DNA from 3 places in the Cupriavidus sp. D39 genome. Region 3 is predicted to be linked to each of the others. Evidence: predicted binding sites of a transcription regulator. Region 3 holds the regulator's gene; each other region holds the start of a gene.
What was found. Region 3 encodes sigma-54, which starts transcription at its own class of promoters, with help from an activator protein. Its sites were predicted from a motif close to TGGCANGNAANCTGCTTT; they were not measured.
Positions count from the first base shown of each region.

Region 1: a site for sigma-54 is predicted at 1,510-1,527, ahead of urtA (urea ABC transporter substrate-binding protein). Genes of this name have one in related genera too.
Region 2: a site for sigma-54 is predicted at 2,502-2,519, ahead of OMK73_RS15935 (isopenicillin N synthase family dioxygenase). Genes of this name have one in related genera too.

Region 1 covers NZ_JAPNLE010000009.1:4,923,269-4,928,861, reverse strand. The annotation lists gene urtB (urea ABC transporter permease subunit UrtB) at 1-6, opposite strand, end outside; gene urtA (urea ABC transporter substrate-binding protein) at 189-1,454, opposite strand; gene OMK73_RS35010 (flavin-containing monooxygenase) at 1,802-3,340, shown strand; gene OMK73_RS35005 (alpha/beta fold hydrolase) at 3,397-4,182, shown strand; gene OMK73_RS35000 (MFS transporter) at 4,243-5,544, shown strand; gene OMK73_RS34995 (hypothetical protein) at 5,552-5,593, opposite strand, start outside.
Region 2 covers NZ_JAPNLE010000009.1:889,768-895,360, reverse strand. The annotation lists gene OMK73_RS15950 (BMP family ABC transporter substrate-binding protein) at 1-897, opposite strand, end outside; gene OMK73_RS15945 (VOC family protein) at 961-1,362, opposite strand; gene OMK73_RS15940 (2OG-Fe(II) oxygenase family protein) at 1,376-1,735, opposite strand; gene OMK73_RS15935 (isopenicillin N synthase family dioxygenase) at 1,741-2,382, opposite strand; gene rutR (HTH-type transcriptional regulator RutR) at 2,780-3,550, shown strand; gene rutF (NADH-dependent FMN reductase RutF) at 3,587-4,138, opposite strand; gene OMK73_RS15920 (malonic semialdehyde reductase) at 4,165-4,755, opposite strand; gene rutD (pyrimidine utilization protein D) at 4,752-5,558, opposite strand; gene rutC (pyrimidine utilization protein C) at 5,563-5,593, opposite strand, start outside.
Region 3 covers NZ_JAPNLE010000009.1:4,089,575-4,095,167, forward strand. The annotation lists gene ptsN (PTS IIA-like nitrogen regulatory protein PtsN) at 1-293, opposite strand, end outside; gene hpf (ribosome hibernation-promoting factor, HPF/YfiA family) at 674-1,024, opposite strand; gene OMK73_RS31155 (RNA polymerase factor sigma-54) at 1,074-2,549, opposite strand; gene lptB (LPS export ABC transporter ATP-binding protein) at 2,685-3,470, opposite strand; gene lptA (lipopolysaccharide transport periplasmic protein LptA) at 3,517-4,161, opposite strand; gene lptC (LPS export ABC transporter periplasmic protein LptC) at 4,216-4,842, opposite strand; partial or broken gene OMK73_RS31175 (KpsF/GutQ family sugar-phosphate isomerase) at 4,858-5,593, opposite strand, start outside.

The DNA.
Region 1 (5,593 bases), 830 kb from region 3:
GTGCATAAGGTTTGCAGAGTCGCGCGCGACGAAGCACGCGCGTCACCTTGATCGGCGTGACGATTTGCCGCCCACCGCGCCGAAGCGGCGGACAGCATGGGAAGCGGCAAAGACACTGCCAGGCTCCCTCCTCCCGCACCAGCCACGAGGCAAGAGAGAGGAAGAGAGCGCTGAGCGAGAGCCCTTGCTTACATCACCTTGTCCGGCTTGCCTTCGTTACCCGCGATGAACGGGCTCCACGGCTGCGCACGCACGGCCTTCGGGGTCTTCCACACCACCGTGAACTGGCCATCGCCCTTGACCTCGCCGATCATCACCGGCTTGTACAGGTGATGGTTCTCGCCCATGGTCAGGGTGAAGCCGTCCGGGGCCTTGAAGGTCTGGCCGTACATGGCGGCGCGGACCTTGTCGGTGTCGGTGGTGCCGGCCTTCTTCACGGCTTGCGCCCACATATGGATGCCCACGTAGGTGGCTTCCATCGGGTCGTTGGTCACGCGCTTGTCGCCGCCCGGCAGGTTGTTGGCCTTGACCCACGCCGCCCATTGCTTCTTGAAGGCTTCGTTTTCCGGGTTCTTGACCGACATGAAGTAGTTCCATGCGGCCAGGTGGCCCACCAGCGGCTTGGTGTCGATGCCGCGCAGTTCTTCCTCGCCCACCGAGAACGCCACCACCGGCACGTCCTTGGCCTTCAGGCCAGCGTTACCCAGTTCCTTGTAGAAGGGCACGTTGGAGTCGCCGTTGATGGTGGAGATCACCGCGGTCTTGCCGCCTTGCGAGAACTTCTTGATGTTGGCGACGATGGTCTGGTAGTCGCTGTGGCCGAACGGCGTGTAGACCTCTTCGATATCCTTGTCCGCCACGCCCTTGCTCTTCAGGAAGGCACGCAGGATCTTGTTCGTGGTGCGCGGGTAGACGTAGTCGGTGCCGAGCAGGAAGAAACGCTTGGCGCCGCCGCCTTCCTTGCTCATCAGGTATTCCACCGCGGGAATGGCCTGCTGGTTGGGCGCCGCGCCGGTGTAGAAGACGTTCTTGGACATCTCCTCGCCTTCGTACTGCACCGGATAGAACAGCAGTGAGTTCAGCTCTTCATAAACGGGCAGCACCGACTTGCGGGACACCGAGGTCCAGCAGCCGAACGTGACGGCGACCTTGTCCTTGGTGATCAGCTGGCGCGCCTTCTCGGCAAACAGCGGCCAGTTGGAAGCGGGATCGACCACGACCGGCTCAAGCTTGCGGCCAAGCACGCCGCCGCTCTTGTTGATCTCGTCGATGGTCATCAGCGCCACGTCCTTGAGCGAAGTCTCGGAAATGGCCATGGTGCCGGACAGCGAATGCAGGATACCGATCTTGATCGGTTCCTTGGACTGCGCCATTACCAGCGGGCTCACGCCTGCCGTTGCAAACAAGGCCGCGGCGGCTACCGCCGACAGCTTCAGCATGTCACGTCTTTTCATTGCAGCTCCCAGATTGTCGTGTTGGATAAAGGAACAACGCACCCCGGGTACACCTTCTGCAACTAGCATGCCATGGCATACAAGCTTGTATACATGGCTGTGCACACGGTCTGGCGAGCCTTCAGCGGTCGCAATGCCGCACATCGCACCACGATAGTGCGCAAGCGTCACGCACCAAGCCTGTGCGCTGCCGCCGGCTGACTCAGATTGGGGCACATGGCAGTGCGTATGCTGCGCCGTGACTTGCCCGAATCCGGAATCGGCACTATGGTGGCCTCTCGATTGCGCGCCACGGCGTTGCCGGATGAGCCGCAACTACCAAGTAAAAGCACGACGGAGACAGCCCATTGAAAGCGTCAACGACGCCCGGCGCGGACCAGATCGTCATCATCGGCGCCGGCGTGGCCGGCATGTGCATGGGCATCCGGCTCAAGCAGGCCGGCATCGATGACTTTGTCATCCTGGAGAAGGCCGGCACGGTAGGCGGCACCTGGCGGGACAACACCTACCCGGGCTGCGGCTGCGACATCCCCTCCCATCTCTACAGCTTCTCGTTCGCGCCCAAGCCGGACTGGTCCAGCGCGTACTCGCCCCAGCCGGAGATACACCGCTACCTGCAGCATTGCGCCGAGCGCTTCGGGCTGCTCGGGCATATCCGCTTCGGCATCGAGGTCACCGAGGCACGCTACGACGAAGGCGCCTGCCTGTGGCAGGTGAGCACAGGTAACGGCGACACCATCGCCGCGCGCATCCTTGTCAGCGGCACCGGGCAGCTCAACCGTCCGCTGGCGCCGGACATCCCGGGGCTGGACAGCTTTGCCGGCACGGCCTTCCATTGCGCGCGCTGGCGGCATGACGCCGACCTGCGCGGCAAGCAGGTCGCGGTGATCGGCAACGGTGCCAGCGCGCTGCAGTTCATTCCACGCATCGCGCCGGAAGCGGGCAAGCTGACGGTGTTCCAGCGAAGCGCCAACTGGGTGCTGCCGCGCAACGGCGAGGCCTATACCGCCGAGCAACAGGCGCGCTTCCGGCGTCACCCGTGGACGGCGCGGCTGCATCGCTGGCACCTCTACCTGCAGCGTGAGCTGCGCTTCGGGCGCATGCAACGGGACAGCGGGCGCAACCGGGAACTGGAAACGCTGGCGCGCCGCTACCTGGCGCACATGATTGCCGACCCCGCGCTGCGCGCCAAGCTCACGCCGGACTACCCGATCGGCTGCAAGCGCATCCTGATCTCCGACGATTTCTACCAGGCGCTCAAGCGGCCTAACGTCCAGGTCGAGACCACCCGCATCGCCCGTGTCGAAGCCGACGCCGTGGTCACCGCCGACGGCGCCAGGCATCCGGCCGACGCCATCATCTTCGCGACCGGCTTCGACGCCCGCTCCTTCCTCGCGCCGATCCGCATCCACGGCCGCCATGGACGCACCCTGGCCGATCAGTGGCGCGAGGATCCCGAGGCCTATCTGGGCATGACGGCGCCGGGGTTTCCCAACCTGTTCGTGCTGTACGGCCCCAATACCAACCTGGGCCACAACTCCATCATCTTCATGCTCGAGTGCCAGGCGCGTTATGTCCTGCAGTGCATCCAGGCCTGCCGCTCAGCGCGCTTCGCCTCCATGGAAGTGCGCCCGGAGGTGGTGACGCGCTTCAACCAGGCATTGCAGGCGGCCATCGGCCAGACCGCGTGGGCCGGCTCGTGCAGCAGTTGGTACAAGTCGGCGAGCGGCAGGGTCATCAACAACTGGTCGAGCCATGCCACCGCCTATTGGTGGAAGACGCGCAAGCCGGACTGGGGACACTTTGTGCTGCGCCACGCCAGCGACGGGGGCCGCTACATCACGGGCTCGCAGTTCACCGTCGATGGCGGCATCACTGCCCAGTAAGCCTGCCGCGTCATTTCGCCAAACCAGCCCGCCAGGAGAAGCCAATGGAGTTCGCCATGCAACGTCTGGCCATCGCGTCGGAACCCATCCAGACCAGCCTGATCGAGGCCGGCACCGGCCGCCCCACCCTGCTTGTGCACGGCACCAGTTCCAGCGCGGAGACCAACTGGGCCGCGCTGCTGCCCGGGCTCGCGCAGCGCAGGCGCTGCCTGGCGCTGGACCTTGCCGGCTCCGGCGAAACCCGCGACGACGGCGGACCGCTGACGCTCGATGCGCTGGTGGGACAGGTGCGCGCCTGCATGGCGCTTGAGGGCGATGCGCCCGTGGACCTGGTCGGCTATTCGCTAGGCGGGGTGGTGGCCGCCGCCGCGGCTGCGCTGATGCCGGAGCACGTGCGGCGCCTGGTGGTGTTCGGCGCCTGGGCGCGCACCGATAGCCGCGTGCGCCTGCTGTTTGCGCTATGGCAGTCGCTGGCGCAGTCGGACCGCAAGCAACTGGCGCGCATGATCCTGCTCAACGGCGTATCGGAGCACTTCATCGCGCCCATGGACGACGCCACCATCGAGGGCATCCTGCGGCGTTTCGGCGCAGGCCTGGCGCCCGGCAGCGACCGCCAGGCCGCGCTCGACGCCACCATCGACATCACACCGCTGCTGGCGCGCATCCGCGCCGCCACGCTGGTGATCGGCATGCGCCACGACCAGATGGTGCCGCCGGCGCATTGCCGCGCGCTTGCCGAGGCGCTTGGCGACGCCAGCTACGCGGAGATCGACAGCGGGCACCTGGTGATGCTGGAGCAACCCGAGCGCCTGCTCGCACTGATCGAGCAACACCTGGACTGAGCAATCACCAGCACAAGCGCACACCAAGCCGACACGTTGAACCGATCCTGAGGCTGACCGATGAATACACTTCCCACCTACCAGCCACGCAGCGCCTGGGCCATGGCCTCGATGCTGACCTGGCTTTCGCTGATCAACTTCCTCGACAAGATCGTGCTGGGCATGGTCGCGGTGCCGCTGATGGCGGACCTGAAGCTTGCGCCGGCCGAGTTCGGCCTGATCGCCAGCAGCTTCTTCTGGCTGTTCTCGCTATCCACCGTGCTGGTTGGCTTTCTGTCCAACCGCGTGGCCACGCGCTGGCTGCTGCTGGCGATGGGCTTGGCGTGGGCCGTGCTGCAGGTTCCGCTGGCGCTGGCGGGATCGGCCATGACCATCCTGCTTTGCCGCATGCTGCTTGGCGCGGCCGAGGGGCCGGCCTTCCCGATCTCCGTGCATGCGCTATTCAAATGGTTTCCAGACCATAAGCGCAACCTGCCGGTGGCGATGATCAACCAGGGGGCCAACGTGGGCCTGCTGCTGGCGGGACTGCTGATCCCGCTGGTGACGATACGATGGGGCTGGCGCGCCAATTTCATGATCCTGGCCGGCATCGGCATGGCGTGGAGCGCGATGTGGCTCTGCGTGGGGCGCGAGGGGCCGCTGGCGCAGGCAAGCGCGCCACGCGCCGGCACCGCGGCCACGCCCGTGCGCCTGCCCTATCGCCGCATCTTCCGCGATCCGACCGTGCTGGCCTGCCTGGCCGTCGGCTTCTGCGCGTACTGGGCGCTGGCGCTGGGGCTGACCTGGCTGCCCGCCTACCTGGAAAAGGGCCTGGGCTTCGACCCGGTCACCACCGGGCGCTGGTATGCCGCCATCGTGGCCTCGGCCATGCCCGTCACGCTGGTCCTTAGCGGGTTGTCGCAGCGCATGCTGCGCGCGGGCGCATCGTCGCGGCTCGCGCGTGGCGCGGTCATCTCGGTGGCCGCGCTGGCAGGCGGCGGCGTGTACCTGGCGATCGCGTCGATCTCGCTGGCGCCGGTGCCCAAGACCTTGCTGATTGCCGTGGCGGCATGCCTGCCACCCGTGGCGTTCGCACTGACGCCAGCCATGCTCGCGCAGATCGTGCCGGAGGGCCAGCGCGGCAGCGTGTTGTCCATCCACACGGCGCTGACCACGTTGGCCGGCATCCTGGCACCGGCGGTGGTGGGGCAACTGGTGCAGCGCCATGGCATGAACGGGGGCTTCGAAGTGGGCTTCACGATCAACGCTTTGCTACTGCTGGCCAGCGGTGTGATTGGCCTGTGCTGGCTCAATCCCGAGCGTTCCGCAAAGGCGCTGGCGGCCTCGCCACAAGACATCGCGGCCGCGCGCTCACCGGCCTGAGCTGCGCCTAGCGGGACAGCCACCACCAGGCCGCGCCGGCTGCGGCGGC
Region 2 (5,593 bases), 3.2 Mb from region 3:
GCCGGCAACGTCTGTGCCGCCATCCTTCATAGCGATGAAGGCACCATGGGGCTCGGGCTTCCAGTTGCCGGCCTCGATCTTTTTGAGTTCGGGGATCAGGAACTTGTCCCATACCCAGACGGAGGAGCACAGCGTGGCCTTCGGTGCGAAGGCGCGCAAGTCACGGTGATGGCCGGTGCCGTAAACGCCGCGCTCCTGCGCGACCAGCTGCGGCGTGGGCGTGTCGACATGCTGGCCGATCACGTCGGCGCCCTGGTCGATCAGTGCCATGGCGGCAGCGCGTTCCTTTACCGGATCGTTCCAGGCGCCGGTGTAGATTACCGTGACCGTGGCGTTGGGATTCGTCTTCTGTGCACCAAGCGCAAAGGCGTTGACCGTCCAGTTCACCACGCCGAAGGGGTTGGCCGCGACGAAGCCGAGCTTGCCGCTCTTGGAGGCAGCACCGGCGGCCATGCCGCACAAGTACTGGCTTTCATAGGTGCGGCCGTAAAATGATTCGAGGTTGGGCCCGTTCGTCGTGCCCGAGGCATTGAGGAAGGCCACGTCGGGATACTTGGCAGCCAACTCCTTGAAGGCATCGGAATAGCCGAAGGCGGTGCCGATGACGATGTTGGCACCGCGCTGGATGAAGCGCTCGGCGGCGGGCTTGATGGCCGATGCGTCCTCCGGCACGCTTTCCACGAACTGGATCTTCTGGCCCAGCGCCGCCTCGACCTTCGCGCGCGCCTCGTCGAAGGCCTGGGTCCAGCCGCCATCGTTCTTCGGGCCGAAGTAGATCATGGCGATCTTGGGCTTGCTCTTCAAGGTAAAGCCCGGCGCCTCTGCCTGGGCGTGCAGGGCGGTGCCTAGCAGGGCCAATCCGGCAAACAAGCCGGCGATCGATCGCGTCAATTTCATCATGAACCTCTGTGTTGGGAGAGAAGGAAAAAACGGCCTGTGGTGGAAGGGCGTGCGATACGTCTATGCATGCCTGTCCATCATGTAGTTGATGCGGAAAACGTTGCCTTCGGGGTCGCGAAGCACAGCCTGGTACCAGTGGTAGTAGGTTTCGTAGGGAGCCTTCAACAGCATGGCGCCGGCCTCCAGCGCCACCGGTACCATGCGGTTTACCTCAGCCTTGGACTCCACGTCGAAGTTGAGGAGGAAGCTGTCGCCGCACACGTCGTCCGCGCCTTTACCGAGCTGCAGCAGCACATAGGCATCATGTGCGTTGAAGCCGAGGCTGCTCTTGCCCGTGTCGAGGCCGCGGAAGATGGGAGAGCGGATCGCCTCGATCTCGGGGAAGCCAAAGACACGCTGGTAGAAGCCGCTGAGCGCGACCACGTCCTTGGCAAATACGTTGACGTAGGAGAGTTGCGCCATCGATGTCTCCCGATCAGGCCGCAATCTTGGTACCACCGAAGGTCGTCTGCTTGACGAACTTGGACGTCAGGTGGTCGCCCGAGGTGATCGGCGCGTAGAGGGGCGTCTCGCCCGGTGCCGTGCAGCCCGGCAGGCAAGTGATCATGGCGTCGTAGTTGGGCTGGTGGAAGAAGACCAGCGACTGCCGCCGCGTATTGCTCTGCATGTTGTCCAACTGCGGGTTCACGACACGGTGCAGCGTGGAAACCCATCGGTCGTTGGTCCACCGCATCATCAGATCGCCCAGGTTCACCACGAAGGCGCCGGGTACGTGCGGCACGTCGATCCAGCCTCCGCCGGAGGCTACTTGCAGGCCCGGACTGTCGGGCAGCACGATGGTCAGGCTGCCGTAGTCGGTGTGCGCGCTGGCACGCAGCTGCCCAGGCAGGGGGTCTCTTCCTGTGGCGGGTAGCTCAGCACGCGAAACATGCTGATGTGCTTGTCGATCTTGTCGTCGAAGTAGTGCTCCTCCATCTCCAGCGCCAGCGCGAAGATGCGCATGAGCGAACATGACAGATCGCTCATCGCCGCGAAGTACTCAGCGTAGGTCTCGCGCATACCTGGCAGCGCGGGCCAAACGTTGGGCGCGAAGTGCGGGCCGGCCGCGGGGCCGTGGTGGTACTCATCGTCAGGCACGTTCGCGGGGCCGGTGGAAAAGGACTCCTTCAAGTCGCCGGGCGCGGCCTCCTCCAGGGAATAGGCAAGGCTCTCTTCTGTCACCGCGCTGTAGCCTCGCACTGTGTCGGGGCTGGGCCGGTCGGCCTTGCGCTTGTCGGATAGCGGCAGCTCGAAGAATTCCTGCGAGACGCGCGACACGCGGTCGATCAGGTCCTGCGGGATCTGGTGCTGCGTGATGACAAGGAATCCGATGCTGCTGCAGGCCTCGTCCACCGCGCGCGCAACGGCGGCTTTGCCCTCCGGCGTGTCAGAGAAGTAAGGTTGCAGATCGATGATGGGAACACCGACACTCGTTGGGGACATCGAATTTCTCCCGGGAAGGACGGCGCCAGCAGGCGCTCGGTGGTCGAGGGTGATATGCGTAGCGGGCAAGGAGCCGTTTCCTGGGAGGGCGGCGTCGGCAGGCACGCGACGCCAGCGGATACGCAACGTCCGTGCCAAGTTGGACCATTTGGACAAATTCCTATGGGTGCCGTGTGTGAGCGTCATGAGAGCGGCATAGCGCGGCATCCGGACGCGCCCCATCGGTGCATTTTCGAGGGCCACAACATATGAGGCACCACGGTGGTCATTTCGACTGAGTCGTGGTGGTGCGCCCGATGTCACGTCCTGTGGCATGCTTTCCGGGTTGTCACACCGCGCACGGTTCGTGCATGGTGTGCTTCAATACACCATTAGCAACGCCAGGGAATAGCAGTACATGCCACCAGAGACTAAGAAGGACAAGGCCATCGCGCAGCGCAAGACAGCGCGTAAGACAGCGCGAAAAACCACAACATCGGTAGTGGCGAAGGCCGCAGCCAAGAGCTCCGTGTCCGGCGTGCGCCAGGCGCCGGCGGGTAGCCGGCGGTGGCGCCAGATCGAGGACAAGCGCGCTGCCATCCTCGGTGCGGCGCTGGGGCTGTTCTCACGCTTCGGGCTGCATGGCACCTCGCTCGACCAGGTCGCGGCGCGCGCCGACGTGTCCAAGAGCAACCTGCTGTATTACTTCTCCAACAAGGAGGACCTCTACGTCTCGGTGCTGCGCGACTTGCTAGCTTTGTGGCTGGAGCCGCTGCGCAGTTTCAGTGTCGAGCAGGACCCGCGCGAGGCCATCGCCGACTACATCCGGCGCAAGCTCGTGATCTCGCGCGACCAGCCCGATGCCTCACGCCTGTTCTGCCTGGAGATGGTCCAGGGTGCGCCGCTGATGCGTGACGAACTGGCGCGCGAGTTGCGCGACCAGGTGGAGCGCAAAGCCGAGGTGATCCGTGCTTGGGTCGCCGCCGGCCGTCTGGCGCCGGTGGAGCCGCACCACTTGGTATTCGCGCTATGGGCCACCACCCAGCACTACGCCGACTTCGCGGTGCAGGTGCAGGCCATCACCGGGCGCACGCTGGAAGACCCGGCATTCTTCGAGCAGACGGTGGAGAACGTGCAGCGGATCGTGCTGGAGGGCATCGCGGTACGTGCGCAGGCGTCGCTGCCCTGATGCAGCATCCGTCCCGCGATGCATTGCCGCAGATATTCAGTGCGCATTCGAGCGCAAGTCGTGGTACTGGCGCCCGAAGTACATGAGACCGTGCGCGTCGGTGTGCGCGGTGTGCGCGGTGAGGGCGATGACCTCACAGAACAGTACCTCGTGCGTGCCCACGCTGGTGCTTCGCACCACGCGGCAGTCGAACGACACTGCCGCGCCCTCGAGCACCGGCGCCCCCGTCAGCTTGCGGCCCCATCGGCCAGCCGCGAAGCGCTCGTGCATCGGTGTCTTGCCGCCGAACAGGCTGGAGAGTGCCTGCTGGCCGGCGCCGAGCGCGTTCACGCAGAGCACGCCGTTGGCCAGGAAGGCGGGGTACACAGAGGCCGCGCGGTTAAGGCAAACCAGCAGCGTGGGCGGATCGTCGGTGACGCTGCAGACGGCCGAGGCGGTGAAGCCCGCGCGTCCACCGGGACCATCGGTGGTAATGATGTTGACTGCCGCGCCCAGGCGCGCCATCGCGTCGCGGTAGTCGCTCTTGGGTAGCGCGGACGATGGCGCTATCGCTGTGGACGCGGCCTCAGGGGTAGTGGTATTCAGCATGGTTAGGCTCCGGTGAAGGGGGCGCATCAGGCCAGCGCGCAGGCGTCGGTAAAGTCGAGCCGCGGCAGGCGCCCGAACACCTTCGAGGCGTCGCCATGGCCGAGGTTGATCAGGAAATTGGCGGTCCATGTGGTACCGCCGAAGAACTCGGCATTCACTTTCGCTTGGTCAAAGCCCGACATCGGCCCCGCGTCGAGTCCCAGCGCGCGGGCCGCCAGGATCAGGTAGGCCGCTTGCAGCGTGCCGTTGCGAAAGGCCGTCTCGTGCGCCGCCGCGGGGCTGCCGGTGAACCAGCTCTTTGCATCCGCATGCGGGAACAAGACAGGCAGCTTGTCGTAGAAGGCCGTGTCCCAGGCCGAGATCACGGTCACGGGCGCGCTCAGGGTCTTCTCCAGGTTGCCCTTGGACAACGCGGGCGCCAGGCGCTGCTTGCCCTCGGGCGTGCGCACGAAGACGAAACGCCCGGGCGAGCAGTTGGCCGAGGTGGGGCCCATGCGCGCAAGCATGTAGATTTGCTGCAACAGCGCGTCGCTCACGGGCTCCGCGGTCCAGCCGTTGTGGCTGCGGGCTTCGGAGAACAGCGTTCCCAGCGCGATATCGTCCAGGTGGGTACTCATGCGGCAATCTCGTTGCGGGTTGTGACGCCGGCCAGAAAGCTCAGCAAGCTGCGGTTGAAGGGTTCGGCCTCGGTGACACTGTGCGCATGGCCGCCATGCGGCACGCAGTCCAGCGTGGCGTTTGGCAGGCCGTCGGCCAGGCGCCGGGAGCAAGTCCAGGGCACCAGTGTGTCGTCGGCGGCAGCCGCCACCAGTGTGGGCACGGCAATCTCGGACAAGCGGGCATCTACGTCGAAGGCACGCAGGGCGCCGATGCGCGCGCGCATGGTGGCTTCGCCCGGGAAGTGGGAGAAGGCATGCTCCACCTCGGCCTGCACGCGCTCCGCGTGCGCGGCGCACCAGGCGGCGGGGTACAAGAAGATGGGTTGCGCTTCCACGTAGGCGCGCGGACCGCAGGCCCTCAGCAGCGCCAGCCGCGCGTCGAAACAGCGCGCCGAATGCGGATTGGGTTTCGACCAGGCGTTGACCAGGATAAGGCTTGCGATCCGGTCCGGCGCATCCAGCGCCAGTTGCAGGCCCACCAAGCCCCCCAGTGCATGGCCGGCGAGATGGCAGCGTGCGGTGCCAGTGGCATCCAGGATCTCGGCCACGTCCTGCGCCATGTGGGTGATGGTGTAGGGCAGGGGTAGCGTGCCGGGGCTACGGCCCGTGCCGTGCTGGTCGTAGGCGATCACGCGGTAGCCTGCTTCCACCAGCGCCGGGATCTGCGGCTGCCAGAAGCCGGCAGAGCCGCCCAGGCCGGAGGAGAGGAGCACTGTCTCGCAGGCGTCTACCGGGCCGTGCAGATCGTAGGTCAAGGTCATCGCGTCAGGCCCCCTTGCCTACGTGGGCAATGGAG
Region 3 (5,593 bases):
GCTACCGGCTTACCGTCGGGCGACTCGAAGGGGATCGGCTCGGCCAGGCGCATGAACGCGGCCAGCGGCTGCTTCAGTCCCTTGATGCGGCCGTGGGGGATCGCAACCCCGGCGCCAAGGCCGGTGGACCCCAGCGACTCGCGGGCGAACAGGTTGTCGGTCACGGTCGCGCGCGCAACGCCATGGTTGTTCTCGAAGAGGAGCCCGGCCTGTTCGAACACGCGCTTCTTGCTGGTGACGCTGACGTCGAGGTTGATGTTGCCGGGTGGCAGCAATTTAGCCAAACGATTCATGTGGAATGCGCAGGGTTTTCTAGTAAGCAGGCCCGGGGCAAGGAGGCGTCCCGCCGGGCGGAAAGAAGATAAAAACCAAGGCCCGATGTTTCCACCGGGTGTCCCCATGCCGGTGTCGGGCGTCTGGCCATTATAGAGCAGGCCCGCTGCCGCTTTGTGCATTGCAATAGCCGAGGCGCTGAAGCGGTGCCGCATGCACGGAAATGGCCAGGCAAATCAACTATGTATGGCACAGCATACACCGGTACATATGCGTTGCGGAATCCCCTGCGTGGCCCGAAGGGGGAGGCTGGAACGAAAAAGCCGCGCTCTGGGCGCGGCTTGATTCCGTTTTCAATGGACTGACACCGACGGCCCGGTATGTGGGCCGCCAGGCACGGTCATTGCTGCATCTGGGATGCGGCCATCTGGTACTTGACCGCTTCACGGTCGTGGCTTTGCACGCGATCCTTGTGGCGAATCACCTGCCGGTCGAGCTTGTCGACCAATGCGTCGATAGCGGCATACAGGTCTTCATGATGCGCTTCGACAAAGATGTCCTTGCCCTTGAGATGTAGATTGATTTCCGCGTACTGCCGCCGGTCCTTTTCTTTTGTATTGTCGACAGAGAGCAGCACACTTACGCCAATGACTTGATCGAAATGCCTGACGATACGCTCCAGTTTCGTTTCCACGTACTCACGCAGAGGGGGCGTGATGTCCAAGTGGTGTCCACTGATCTTGAAGTTCATAGCGTTTCTCCTTCTGAAAGAGCTGCATCAGGCAGGCGATGCAGCTCGGCTACAAAGTCTTACGGAGATTGACCGCGGGAATCTTGAGCGCTTCGCGGTATTTGGCAACGGTACGCCGTGCCACCACAAAGCCTTGCTCGCCGAGCAATTCGGCAATCCGGCTGTCGGACAAGGGGTTCCTAGCGTCTTCGGCTCCTATCAATTGCTTGATCAACGCACGGATTGCCGTTGATGAGGCCGCGCCGCCGGTTTCTGTGGATACGTGAGAGCCGAAAAAATACTTCAGCTCGAAAGTCCCCATCGGCGTTGCCATGTATTTATTGGTAGTCACCCGAGAGATGGTGGACTCGTGTAAACCCAGTGTATCGGCAATCTCCCGCAAAACCAAGGGGCGCATCGCAATTTCACCGTGGGTGAAGAAGTTCTTTTGACGTTCGACAATGGCTTGTGCGACGCGCAATATCGTGTCGAACCTCTGCTGGATATTCTTGATCAACCAGCGTGCTTCCTGCAGTTTTTGCTGCAGTCCCGCCGCGCCGGCATCGCCTTTTGCACCGCGCAAAATCTGCGCGTACATGTCGTTGATACGTAGCCGCGGCATCACATCCGGGTTGAGATGGGCGATCCATCCGCCGCTCAACTTTCGAACAAAAACATCGGGCACCACGAAGTCGGCTTCCGGCCGGCTGTAGGCATGGCCGGGATAGGGCGCGAGCGAGCGGATCAGTTCATGCGCCGCCTTGAGTTCCGGCTCGTCCACTTGCAGGGCCTTTTTCAGGCGCGTGTAATCGCGCACCGCCAGCAGTTCCAGGTGATTGGTGACGATGCTCAGCGCCAGTTCGCGCTGCGGATGCTTGAGCCTGCGCAGTTGCAGCGCCAGGCACTCGGCTGCGTTGCGCGCCCCGACACCCGGCGGATCGAAGCTCTGCAGCAGCGTAAGCACGGCCTGGATCTCGTCGACCTCGAACTCGAGCTCCTCCGGCAGCTCGCTGCAGATTTCCTCGAGCGTGGCGCTCAGGTAGCCGTCATCGTCCAGGGATTCGACCAGGAAGATGGCCAGCCCTTTGTCGCGCAGGGAAATCTTGAGCGGCGCCAGCTGCTCCATGAGGTGTTCGCGCAGCGTGGGCTCGGCGTCGCGCAGCTGCATCGGCGTTTTTTCGTCGTCTTCGCCTTGCGGGCGGCGGGCGAAATCGTCCAGGCTCCAGTCGTTGCCGTAATCCTCGTTGCTGTCGGAATAGCTGTCGTCGGCCTCGGGGGCGCCATCGGGGCGGTTTTCGCTGGTGCCCTGGCCATCGGCGGGCGCTGGCGCGGGCGCGCTCTGGAGGTTCACCGAGCCGTCCGAGGACACGCGCAACGGGCTGTCGAGCCAGTCGTTCTCGCGCTCGAGCAAGGGGTTCTCGGTCAGCGCCTGTTCCACTTCCTGCTGCAGTTCAAGCGTGGACAGTTGCAGCAGCCGGATCGACTGCTGGAGTTGCGGCGTAAGCGCGAGATGCTGCGAGAGGCGGAGCTGTAGCGACGGTTTCATGCGACCTATTTTATGCCCAACTTCCGTGCTGGTGGAACGGAAATTGCTATCGCTGGCGTCGCATGATCGTTTGAAGGATGAAAGGCGACACCGAAGCCGCCCGAGTCCGATGCGCGGCAGGCGCCGCGCGCGCCTTTACATGCGGAAGTTCTCGCCCAGGTAGACCTTGCGCACCGACTCGTTGGCGATGATGTCTTCAGGCTGGCCGGACGCCAGCACCGCGCCCTCGCTGATGATGTAGGCGTGGTCGCAGATGCCCAGCGTCTCGCGTACGTTGTGGTCGGTGATCAGCACGCCGATATTGCGCGCCTTGAGGAAGCTGACGATGCGCTGGATTTCGCCGACCGCGATCGGGTCGACGCCGGCGAAGGGCTCGTCAAGCAGGATGAAACGCGGCGCGGAGGCCAGCGCGCGGGCGATTTCCACGCGGCGGCGCTCGCCGCCGGACAGCGACAGCGCCGGGTTGTCGCGCAGGTGGGCAATCTGCAGGTCATCCAGCAGGGTGTCCAGCCGGCGCTCGATCTCGGCCTTGCCCAGGGGCTTGCCATCGTTGAGCTGCAGCTCCAGCACCGCGCGGATGTTCTCCTGCACATTGAGCTTGCGGAACACCGAGGCTTCCTGCGGCAGGTAGGACAGGCCCATGCGTGCCCGCTCATGGATGGCCAGGCCGCTGATGTGCTTGTCGTCGAGCACGATATCGCCCTCGTCCAGCGCCACCAGCCCCACGATCATGTAGAACGACGTGGTCTTGCCTGCGCCGTTGGGGCCGAGCAACCCGACCACTTCGCCGCTCTTCACGTCGAGGGACACATCCTTGACCACAGTGCGCGAGCCGTAGCGCTTCTTCAGGTGGCGCACGACCAGCGTGCTGCTGTCCTTCAGGGTGGCGGGCTGGGACGGTGCGGTTTGGGTAGCGGTCATGAAGGTGAAGGCAGAATCCGTGGATTGGGGGCGTGGCGGCGTCAGGTCAGGGGTTGACGGGGGCGGGTGCCGGCTTGAGCGGCAGCGGGTTGGCTGCGGCGCCGCTGGCGGGCTGCTCCTGGCGCGGCGACAGCACGGCGCGCACGCGGCCGGACGGGCTGCCCGCGGTCGCATTCTCGGCGCCGCCGCTGGCCGTATAGAACTCGTTGCGGCTGTCATAGGTGATCACCGCGCCGCGGATCTCGTCGACCAGCTTCGCGCCGGCCAGGCGGGCCATGCGGGCGCGCCCGATCAGCTTGGACAGCTCCTGCTTGCCGTCATATTCGATGCGGTCGCCCCAGCCGTCGATGTACTCGTCGACGTTGTCGCGCTTCTGGCGGATATAGGCTTGCTTGCCACCCTTGGAGGTCGCGACCGCGTACTGGTAGCCCTCGGGGTCGGTACGGACTTCGGCCGCGTCGGATTTCAGCACCATGGTGCCCTTGGTCAGCACCACGTTGCCGGTCAGTACATAAACCTGCTTGACGTCGTCGTAGCTGGCATTGTCGGCCTCCAGGACCAGCGGCTTTTCGCGGTCAGCTTTTTCGGCGCTGGCGGGCGCGGACAGCGCAAGGCCCAGGACGGCTGCCAGCGTCAGCAAAGCGGCCGTGCTGCGGCGGCGACAGGACGAAGTCGTCAGGAATGGATTCATGTTGGCGTGATGGCGGTTGACGCGGGCGGCTGGAGCCCGCGGGCGGCTTCAGGGCTACTTCGCGGGACTTGCCGGCGGCGGCACCGTAATGATGGTGCCGCGTACGTTACCCAGCAATTGTACTTCGCGAGTGACATTGTTAAAGATCAGGCCGTTGGCGGTCATCACCGACGGGCCGCGGGTCAGCTTGACAGCCTTGTCGGTCTTGACGATGTCATCGTTGACCAGCACCTGGAAATACTCCGAGGCGGCCGTCATCTTCGGATCCTTGGCGGGGTCGGTGCCCTGGGCGCGCACGATGAAGCCATTGCCGAACAGGTCGATGACCGAGCCTTCCGCGTTCATCGTGCCGCGATCGGAGTGGCCAGTGACGGGCGGGCGGTCGATTTCGTAGGAGCGCATGGCCGGGCGCGTCACCTCGTAGGTCTGGTCGTCCTCGAAGTGGATCATCTTGTCGCCGGTGAAGCGCAGCTTGGTGTTCCCGTCCTCGGCAAGCTCGGTCGCGGAAAAACGGATCATGTAGTAATCCGGCTCATGCTTCTTGCCGACCGGCCCGGTGTCCGCTTCCTTCGGGGAGTTGACCTGCACCAGCCAGAAGGTGCTGCCCGCCACCAGCGCCATCAGCAGCAGGGGCAGCGCTCGCATGGCAAGCCGGCTCAGGGAGGACAGGATTTCCCGCATAGGCATGGGCTGGCCTCAGATGACCTTGGCGCGGGTCAGGTCGTGGATGTGGAGCGCGCCGACCAGGCGCCGCTCTGCGTCGACCACCAGCATCTGGTTGACACGGTTCGCCTCCATCACCTGCACGGCTTCCACGGCCAGCTGGTCCGGCCCGACGGTATGCGGCGTGCGGTGCATGACCTCGCTGATGGGTACGGTCTTCCAGTCGCGGGGGTTTCGAGCAGGCGGCGCAGGTCGCCGTCCGTGAAGACGCCGATCAGGCGGTCGTCCGGATCAACCACCGCGGTCATGGCCATGCCCTTGCGGGTAATTTCCATCAGGGCTTGTGCCAGCGGTGTGCTCTCGCGTACCTTGGGCACCGCGTTGCCGCTGCGCATGACGTCGCGCACGTGGGTTAGCAGCTTGCGCCCGAGCGCGCCGCCTGGATGCGAGCGGGCAAAATCTTCCTCGCCAAAGCCGCGGGCATCCAGCACGGCCACCGCGAGCGCGTCGCCCATCGCCAGTGCGGCGGTGGTGCTGGCGGTCGGGGCCAGGTTGAGCGGGCAGGCTTCTTTTCCACGCCGGCATTGAGGTGCGCGTCGGCCAGCTTGGCCAGCGTGGAGGCGGGGTTCCCGGTCACGGAGATCAGCTTGGCGCCGATGCGCTTGACGATCGGGACGATCGAAAGCAACTCGGCGGTCTCTCCGGAATTGGAAAAGGCGATCAGCACATCGTCGCGCGTGACCATGCCCAGGTCGCCGTGGCTGGCCTC